Regions from separate parts of the Kribbella sp. NBC_00359 genome, predicted to be linked through region 2. Evidence: riboswitches for the same ligand, from Rfam matches in the RefSeq annotation. Region 2 holds a riboswitch; the other holds the start of a gene.
What was found. A riboswitch is a leader RNA that binds a small molecule or an ion and turns the genes downstream of it on or off. The one in region 2 is predicted to bind cobalamin.
Positions count from the first base shown of each region.

Region 1: another riboswitch for cobalamin. It lies ahead of metE (5-methyltetrahydropteroyltriglutamate--homocysteine S-methyltransferase); the one in region 2 lies ahead of OG876_RS37785 (putative cobaltochelatase).

Region 1 is NZ_CP107975.1:8,643,012-8,647,901, reverse strand. It holds gene metE (5-methyltetrahydropteroyltriglutamate--homocysteine S-methyltransferase) at 1-2,199, opposite strand, end outside; cobalamin riboswitch at 2,294-2,516, opposite strand; gene ppdK (pyruvate, phosphate dikinase) at 2,828-4,890, shown strand, end outside.
Region 2 is NZ_CP107975.1:7,767,380-7,772,269, reverse strand. It holds gene OG876_RS37790 (helix-turn-helix transcriptional regulator) at 1-2,003, opposite strand, end outside; cobalamin riboswitch at 2,173-2,314, shown strand; gene OG876_RS37785 (putative cobaltochelatase) at 2,384-4,522, shown strand; gene cobO (cob(I)yrinic acid a,c-diamide adenosyltransferase) at 4,524-4,890, shown strand, end outside.

The sequences.
Region 1 (4,890 bases), 880 kb from region 2:
GATGACCTCGGCGTAGCCGCGCGTCTTCAGACCACAGTCCGGGTTGATCCACAGGCGATCACCGGGCACCGCGGCCAGCGCCCGGCCGATCAGGTCGGCCAGCTCCTCCTGGCTCGGCACGCGTGGCGCGTGGATGTCGTAGACGCCTGGCCCGACCGCGCGCCGGAAGCCGGCCGCGGCGAGGTCGCCGAGGATCTCCATCCGTGAGCGGGCGGCCTCGAGCGTGGTCACATCCGCATCGAGCCCGTCGATCCCGGCGATCACCGCGCCGAACTCCGAGTAGCACAGATGCGTGTGGATCTGGACGCCCGCCGGTGCTCCACCGGTCGCGAGGCGGAACGCACCGACCGCCCAGTCCAGGTACGCCTTCTGTTCCGCGGCGCGCAGCGGCAGCAGCTCACGCAACGCCGGCTCATCCACCTGCACGATCCTGATCCCGGCCGAGACCAGGTCGGCCACTTCGTCGCGAAGCGACAGAGCGACCTGGTCGGCCGTGACGGCGAGCGGCTGGTCGTCACGGACGAACGACCAGGCCAGAATCGTCACCGGCCCGGTCAGCATTCCCTTCACCGGCCGCTCGGTCAGGGACTGCGCGTACGACGTCCACGGCACGGTCATCGGGGCCGGTCGCGACACCTCGCCGTACAGGATCGGTGGACGGACGCAGCGGCTGCCGTACGACTGCACCCAGCCGTGTTTGGTGGTCGCGAACCCGTCCAGCTGCTCGGCGAAGTACTGGACCATGTCGTTGCGCTCGGGCTCTCCGTGGACGAGTACGTCGAGACCGAGCTCCTCCTGCAGGCCGATCACCCGCGCGATCTCGGCCCGCATCAGCTCGTCGTACGTCGCCGCGTCGATCCGCGCGGTCCGGAGATCGGCACGAGCCCGGCGGATGTCCGCGGTCTGCGGGAAGGACCCGATCGTCGTGGTCGCGAGCGCGGGCAGCCCGATCGACTCCTGCGCCGTACGGCGTTCGTCGTACGGCGGCCGCTGTCGATCCGCGGGACGAATCGCAGCAGCCCGGTCGCGGACCGATTGTTCGCGGATCAGGCCGGACTCCTCGACCGGTCCGCCGGACGGATTGCCGAGATCGACCAGAACGCCCGGCCCCTCGCTCAGCGCCCGGCCGAGCACCACGACCTCGTCGACCTTCTGCCGCGCGAACGCGAGCCGCTCGCGAACCCGTGGATCCAGGTCGTCTTCCGCCTCCACGTCGTACGGCACGTGCTGGAGTGAGCAGGAGGTGGAGACGGCCAGCTGCCCGACCGACCCGAGCAACTTCGTGCAGGTCGAGAGCGCGTCGCCCAGGTGAGTGCGCCAGACGTTGCGGCCGTCAACCACTCCGGCGACCACCGTCTTGCGCCGCAGGCTCGGCAGTACGGCGAGTTGGTCGACGAGCCCAGGGGCGGAGACCAGGTCGACCGCGAGACCGTCCACTGCGGTCGACGTCAGCACGGGCAACGCCGGGCCGGGATCACCGAAGTACGTCGCGACCAGCAGGCGCGGGCGATCGGTGAGAGTGGCCAGTCGGTCATAGGCGCGACGGAGTGCGTCGAGCTCGGCGGGAGTGCGGTCCTGGACCAGTGCCGGCTCGTCCAGCTGCACCCACTCCGCTCCGGCGGACTCGAGTTGGCTGAGCAGATCGGCGTACGCGTCCAGCAGACGGTCCAGCAGGCTGAGCGGTTCGAAGCCGGGAGTGACGGACTTCGACAACAAGAGGAAGGTCAGTGGTCCGATCAGGACCGGTCGGGTGTCGACGCCGAGTTCGCGAGCGGCCGTGAGGTCCTCGAGCGGCTTGGCCGGATCGAGCTGGAAGACGGTGTCCTCGGTGAGCTCGGGGACCAGGTAGTGGTAGTTGGTGTCGAACCACTTGGTCAGCTCCAGGGGCGCGACGTCGTCCCGGCCGCGGGCCATCGCGAAGTACGTGTCCAGCCTGGACGGGCCCCGGAAGCGGTCGGGGACGATGCCGAACAGCTGCACGTGATCGAGCATCTGGTCGTAGTACGAGAAGGTGTTGCCCGGGAGTACGTCGAGGCCGCGGCCGGCCAGGTCGCGCCAGGTGTCGGCCCGGAGCCGGCGGGCGGTCGTCTCCAGCTCGGCCGCGTCGCTGTCGCCGGACCAGTACTTCTCGACGGCCTTCTTGAGTTCGCGGGCCGGCCCGATCCGTGGGTAGCCCAGCACTGTCTTGATGGTGTTCACGTCTCTCTCCTCGCGAGCGTGCCAGGGGATCGGCGGGGTCGCGAAAGACGCCGGACGGGTCCTCCCACGAGACCACCGTTCCCGCGCGCACCGGCTGGTGCGCGCGCCGGCGGCAGGTCTTCGGACTCACGGGCAGACCGGTCGCTGACCGGTGGACCTACTGGCCGTCGCTTCCCGGACGCTGGGCGTCCAGTGCTCGTGACGGCGGTCGTTCCCGTTCACCGCTGCGGGGCAGTCCCGGATTCGCACCGGGTTCCCTCTTGCCTCGCCAGGTCACAGACCGCATGACCGGGCGAACCGTCGGCACTGACGAGCGTACGCGCACAGGCCGGTGAACGCCGCTGAACGCCGTACGGCGAGACGATTCGCACTTCATGACTCCGGACGAAAGAGCGGTTTCGCGTCGTTCTGGCGTTTCATCGGTGAACCGGCCGATTGTCTCGCGTTGTCAACCAGGGAAGGGTTTTCCGGCCTTCAACCTGTGGGGAGGGTCACGTCGGCATCGTGAGACCAGTGTTCAACTGGACTGGTTTTTTGGCTTACTCTGAAAGCACGCCCCCGCCACCGGAGTCGATGGGCCAGCGGGCCACCTCACCGCGCCTACGCACCGCCTGAAACCCAGGGAGTGATCGTGCCGAAACTCGTCTATGACTTCGCCGAAGGCAACAAGAGCATGAAACAGCTGCTCGGCGGGAAGGGGGCGAACCTGGCCGAGATGACCAATCTCGGCCTGCCGGTGCCGCCCGGCTTCACCATCACGGCCGACGCCTGCCGCGTGTACCTGGCCACCGGTACGGTGCCGCCGGAGCTGGCCGACGAGATCGACCACCACGTCGACCTGCTGCAGCAGACGATGGGCAAGAAGCTCGGCCAGGCCGACGACCCGCTGCTGGTCTCGGTCCGGTCCGGCGCGGCCGTGTCGATGCCCGGCATGATGGAGACCGTCCTGAACGTCGGCCTGAACGACGACTCGGTGAACGGCCTCGCCCACCACTCCGGCAACCCGCGGTTCGCCTGGGACGCCTACCGGCGGCTGATCCAGATGTTCGGCAAGACCGTGCTCGGCATGGAAGGCGACGTCTTCGAGGACGCGATCGAGGCGGCCAAACAGGCCAAGGGCACCCGCAACGACCTCGACCTGGACGCCGACGACCTGAAGGGCCTGGTCGAGACGTTCAAGCAGGCCGTGCACGACCACACCGGCCGCGAGTTCCCGCAGGACCCGCGGACCCAGATGGACCTCGCGATCGAGGCTGTCTTCGGCTCGTGGAACTCCGAGCGCGCGATCCTCTACCGCCGGCAGGAGCGGATCGCCACCGACCTCGGTACGGCGGTCAACATCTGCTCGATGGTGTTCGGCAACCTCGGCATGGACTCCGGCACCGGCGTAGCGTTCACCCGCGACCCCTCGACCGGCCAGCCCGGCGTGTACGGCGACTACCTGCAGAACGCGCAGGGGGAGGACGTGGTGGCCGGCATCCGGAACACGGTCCCGCTCGCGGACCTCGAGCAGATCGACAAGACGTCGTACGACGATCTGATGGCGATCATGGCGAAACTCGAGGGACACTACCGCGACCTGTGCGACATCGAGTTCACCGTCGAGCGCGGCAAGCTGTGGATGCTGCAGACCCGGGTCGGCAAGCGGACCGCGGCGGCGGCGTTCCGGATCGCGACCAGCCTGATCGACGAGGGCGTGATCGACACCGACGAGGCGCTGCGCCGGGTGAAGGGTGCGCAGCTCGCGCAGCTGATGTTCCCGCGGTTCGACGCGGACGCGGACAAGGACCTGATCACCAAGGCGATCGGCGCGTCGCCGGGCGCGGCCTCCGGCACGGTCGTGTTCACCTCCGCGGCCGCGGTCGAGGCGGCGGACAAGGGCGAGAAGGTGATCCTGGTCCGCCGCGAGACGAACCCGGACGACCTGCACGGCATGATCGCCGCGCAGGGCATCCTGACCAGCCGCGGCGGCAAGACCTCGCACGCGGCCGTGGTCGCCCGCGGCATGGGCAAGACCTGCGTCTGCGGCGCCGAGGAACTCGACGTGAATGTTGCCCAAGGCACCATCAAGGTCAACGGAACGGTGATCGAGGCCGGCGAGACGATCTCGATCGACGGCACCACCGGCGAGATCTTCCGCGGCGAGGTCCCGGTCGTCCCGTCGCCGGTCGTGCAGTACTTCGAGGGCTCCCTGTCCCCGGACGCCGGGGACGAACTCGTGGCGTCGGTGCACCGGTTGATCACCCACGCCGACGAGGTACGGCGGCTCGGCGTCCGGACCAATGCGGACACCGCGGACGACGCGGCCCGGGCGCGGCGCTTCGGCGCCGAGGGGATCGGGCTGTGCCGGACCGAGCACATGTTCCTGGGGGAGCGGCGCGAGTCGGTCGAGCGGTTGATCCTGGCGGACAACGACGCCGATCTCGAGGCGGCGCTCACGGAGCTCGAGCCGCTGCAGCGTGGCGACTTCCTCGAATTGCTGGCCGCGATGGACGGGCAGCCGGTGACGATCCGGTTGATCGACCCGCCGTTGCACGAGTTCCTGCCGTCGATGGAGGAGCTCGCGGTGAAGGTCGCGCTGGCGCGCGAGCGTGGTGAGGAGCTCGGGCACGACGCCGCGCTGCTGACCGCGGTCGAGCGGCTGCACGAGGAGAACCCGATGCTCGGCCTGCGCGGGGTCCGGCTCGGCCT
Region 2 (4,890 bases):
CCGGCGGATCGTCCGGCGAGCGCGGACCGCAGCAATGCCCGGCACTCGTCCCAGCGGTCGAGGTCGATCAACTCGAGCGCGGCTATGCCCGCGAGGAAGTATGCCCAGGAGCCGGCGCCGTCGGCGAGGGTGCTGAAGTAAGCCGCGCGGGTGAGCTCGGCTGCTTCGGCCCACCGGCCGAGCTCGTGCAGGGCATTGAAACGGATGATGGCGGCGTCGTTGGCGGTGTTGGTATCTCCGCAGGCCGTCGCCATCTGCAGTGACAGGTCAGCCTCGGCGAGCGAGGCCAGCGGCGCGTAATCCCCCAACACCGACGCGCGTGCGCAGACCGCCCGGCCAAGAGCCTGAACCGAGCCTGATGTGCGGCCGATCCGGACGCCTTCGTCCGCATGCATCTCGGCGTTCGGCAGGCCATGCATGCCCTCGGTCTCAGCTAGCTCGGCGAACGCGACGGCGCGTTCCGCACTTTCGGGGAAGTCCGTCGTCAGCTCGATCGCTTCGAGGAACTCGTCCAGGTCGGCCATCGCCGGCGATGTCGATTGCCAGCGGCAGTTGGCCCTCAAGACCAGCAGATTGCTGGCCAGCAACGGCTGCTGCTTCCTGTTCACCAAACTCAGCGCCTCCGTGAGGAGCGTGACTGAAACCTCGGGCCAGCCTGCCCGCTCGCAGACTGCGCTCGTTCGCCGTAACAGGCCGATTCTCTCGTCGCGCCCGCCGCGGATGGTCGGTGACACCGTTTCCCAGAGAGCGCACGCGCGGCGGAGTTGGATCGCCTCCTCTGTTGGGGCTCGCAGGCCTTCTGCGTGATCGGCTGCCACGAGGGACCAGTGGTAGGTGGCGTCGAGGTTTCCGGCTCTTTCGTTGTGGATCGCGAGGTCGGCAGCCTCAATCTCGGTGGGACGTGATTCGAGTACGCGGATGTAGTCGGTATGGAGCTCCGCGGCTTGGTCTGGTGACAGGCCGTCGTACAAGACGTCGGCCAAGAGCGGGTGCCGGAACCAGGAGGTGCCGTCGGGTGCGGTTTCCACGACACCGCGGTCGTGAGCTTCCGCGAGACAGGGGGTGATCGAGCTCGCGTCGAGTCCGTGGGCGGCGGCGACCTCGGTCAGGACGGCCGATGAGGTTGGTCGGCCGCCGACGGCGAGGATTCTGGTGACCAAGCGGGCCTGGTCCGACAGGCTGTGCCAGGCGGCGAGCAGGGCTTCGCGGAGCGCAGCGGGAACGGTGGCCGGAAGAGTGCGCTCAGCGCCGGACAGACCGCTGACCATCAGTTCGACGAGGTAGGGGTTGCCGTCCGATCTGGCCAGGACCTCGGCGGCGAGTTCGACGTCCGGCGCCTGGCCGAGCAGTCCTTCGATCTCGCTGCTGGTGCCGTCCAGGTCCAGCGGATCCAACCGGAGCTCGCCGAAGAAGGGCATCCGGCGCATGTCGGCAAGCCAGGAATGGAGGGGATGCCCCTCGCCGCGTTCCTCGGTCCTGCACGTGGCCAGCAGTACCAACGGCTGGGAGCGGAATCCGGCGATCAGGTAGGCCATCGCGTCCAGGGAGGCGACGTCGGCCCATTGCAGGTCGTCGACGACCACCACTGTCGGCCGTCGTACCGCGATCCGGTTGAGTACGAGGTCGACGAGCATCGGAAGCCTCGTGGCGTCGACGCCGCCACTGACGCCGAGCGAGGGCAGCAAGGCACTCAGCTCATCGGTCCCGGCGAGAGTTTCGGCCCTCTCGTCGGCATCCGCGCGGCTCAGCCAGTCCTGCAAGGCGCCGGCGATCGGGGCGAACGGGACCGACGCGCCACCGAAGTGCACGCTCGATCCCCAGAGCACGTTCAGCTGCGAATCGCTGCAGACCTCACGGGCAAGGCGGGTCTTGCCGATGCCGGCTTCGCCATGGATGACGATCGCGTGCGGTACGCCGGCCACGGCGTCGAGCAGCACGTCGCCGAGGAACCGTTGTTCGGCTGCGCGTCCGGCGAAGCGATGATCGGGCCGCAGACCCCCCATACGTCCTCAGTCAACACCCTCAGGCGGGCTGACGGGAGGCCCAGAGCCGACCGAGACCCACACCGCGGTCACTGAGCGCGAGCCGCCGGGCCTGATGCACTTCGGGACGGTGGTGTCGACGTGGGGGTTGCCACGTGACCGTGATGGTTGCCGGGCGGGCGGGGTGTGCCATGATCGGGCCGACGGTTGTGGAGGAACACCGGTGACCGGCTGAGGCCGGGAGTCCGGGGCGGTCCCGCCACTGTGACCGGGCCTGATCGAAGTCGACGCGGCCCGGGAGCCAGGACATCCGCGTCCGTCCGCCGGCCCGCGGTCACCGCGGTACGGCGTACCAGCCGTGGCGGGCGTGGATACCCGCTCGACGAAGGGACCCACCGCCGATGCGGCCAGCCTCACCGTCCACCGGATTCCCGTTCACCGCCGTGGTCGGAATGGACGACCTTCAGCTCGCCCTGATCCTGGCGGCCATCTCGCCGGCGATCGGCGGGGTGCTGATCCGGGGCGAGAAGGGTACGGCGAAGTCGACCGCGGTCCGCGCGCTGACCGAGATCCTCCCGCCCGTGGACGTTGTGCCGGGCTGCCGGTTCTCCTGCGACCCCGAGCACCCTGACGACACCTGTCCCGACGGCCCGCACCACAGCACGGAGGCCCTCAACCGGCCTGCCCGGCTGGTCGAGTTGCCCGTCGGCGCGACCGAGGACCGGGTGCTCGGGTCGCTGCATCTGGAGAAGGCGCTCGCCGAGGGCATCACGGCGTACGAACCCGGTCTGCTTGCTGCCGCGCACCGTGGATTGCTGTACGTCGACGAGGTCAACCTCCTGCACGATCACCTGGTCGACGTACTGCTCGACGCCGCCGCGATGGGCCGCGCGACCGTCGAACGTGACGGGGTGTCCGTCACGCACCCGGCGCGCTTCGTCCTGGTCGGCACGATGAACCCGGAGGAGGGCGAGCTCCGACCGCAGTTGCTCGATCGCTTCGGCCTGACCGTCGACGTCGTCGCCAGCCGCGATCCTGCCGTGCGGGTGGAGGTGATGCGTGCGCGGCTCGCGTACGAGGCCGATCCGGCGGGCTTTGTCGCGCGGCACGACGGACCGCAGCGGGAACTCGCCGAGCGCATCGTCAAGGCGCGCGACCTGATCACCGAGGTGATCCTGACCGACGCCGCGCTCCGCCAGATCGCCGAGATCTGCGCGTCCTTCGACGTTGACGGCATGCGCGCCGACCTGGTCACCGCGCGTACGGCGGTCGCTCACGCGGCCTGGTCCGGTCGCACCGTCGTCGAGGTCGACGACGTCCGCGCCGCCGCCAAACTCGCCCTGCCCCACCGCCGCCGCCGGAACCCCTTCGACGCCCCCGGCCTCGACGAGGACCAACTAGAACAAGCCATCCAAGACAGCACCCCACCACCCAACCCCGACGACAACCCCGACGGCCCGGGTGGTGGGGGAGTGGACCCCACAGACGACGGCAGTCCGGCCGATCCGACCGACGCAGACCGGCCCGACGCAGACCGGGCGGAAGCAGACCGGTCGGAGGCGAACCTATCTGGCGCGGACCGCTCCGAGGGGCGCCGGGCGGATGCCGACTCGGCCGCCTCGGGTGGTGCTGAGTCCGGCGCCGATTCGGACTCGGCGGCCACCGGCGCGGGCCGAGAGGCCGGCGAGGCGGGCGGCCGGCCGGCGCCGGTCGGCGAGGTGGTTGGAAGCTCCGAGCCCTACAAGGCGCGACTGCTCAGCGTGCAGGCCGCGGGCGCCGGTGTCGCCGGGCGTCGGTCCCGGGCGATCACCGAGGTCGGGCGCGTGGTGGGTGATCGCGCCCGCATCGGTCGGGAGGCTGGGCGTCCGCATCTGCTGGCGACCATCCGGTCCGCCGCCCCGCATCAGCACGCTCGGGGTCGCGCCGGTGCCGGGCTCGCCGTACGACCCTCGGATGTGCGGCTCGCCGTGCGGGAAGGGCGCGAGGGCAACCTTGTTCTGTTCTGTGTTGACGCGTCGGGGTCGATGGGGACGAAGCAGCGGATGGGGGCAGTGAAGACCGCGATCGTCTCGCTGCTGCTCGACGCGTACCAGCGTCGCGACACCGTCGGCCTCATCACGTTCGCCGGCGCCGCGGCCACGGTTGCCTTGCCGCCCACCGGCAGCGTTGAGACCGCCGTACGACGTCTCGAGTCGCTACCGACCGGTGGGCGCACACCCCTTGCCGAAGGTCTGCTCCAGGCGGCGGAGGTACTACGGATCGCCGCGATCCGCGACCCACGACGTCGGCCCCTGCTCGTGCTTGTCACCGACGGCCGCGCGACCCACGGAGACAAAGCGTTCGCCCGGGCGAGGCAGGCCGCCGGATGGCTCGCTCAGCAGGGGATCGCCACCGTCGTGGTCGACTGCGAACCGCGTCGCGGGGTCCGGCTCGGCCTGGCCGGGGAGCTCGCCGCGGACCTGGGCGCGGAGTACCTCGACCTCGGGGAAGTTGCCGCGGGCAACCTCATCCGCACCGTCACCGAGCGGAGGGCGGCCTGAGATGCCGAAAGGACAGCCGACGGTCGTCCCGGCGGACGGCCTGACCACCCGGCAACGCCGGAACCGCCCGCTGCTGATGGTGCACACCGGCGAGATGAAGGGAAAGTCGACGGCCGCCTTCGGGATGGCGCTGCGCGGCTGGAACCAGGGCTGGAACATCGGCGTGTTCCAGTTCGTGAAGAGCGCGAAATGGAAGGTCGGTGAAGAGGGCGCCTTCAAGGCTCTCGGGCAGTTGCACGCGGCAACCGGTGCGGGCGGCCCGGTCGAGTGGCACAAGATGGGTGAGGGGTGGAGCTGGTCGCGCAAGGCCGGCACCGACGAAGACCACGCCGCCGACGCGCTCGAGGGCTGGCGGGAGATCCAGCGGC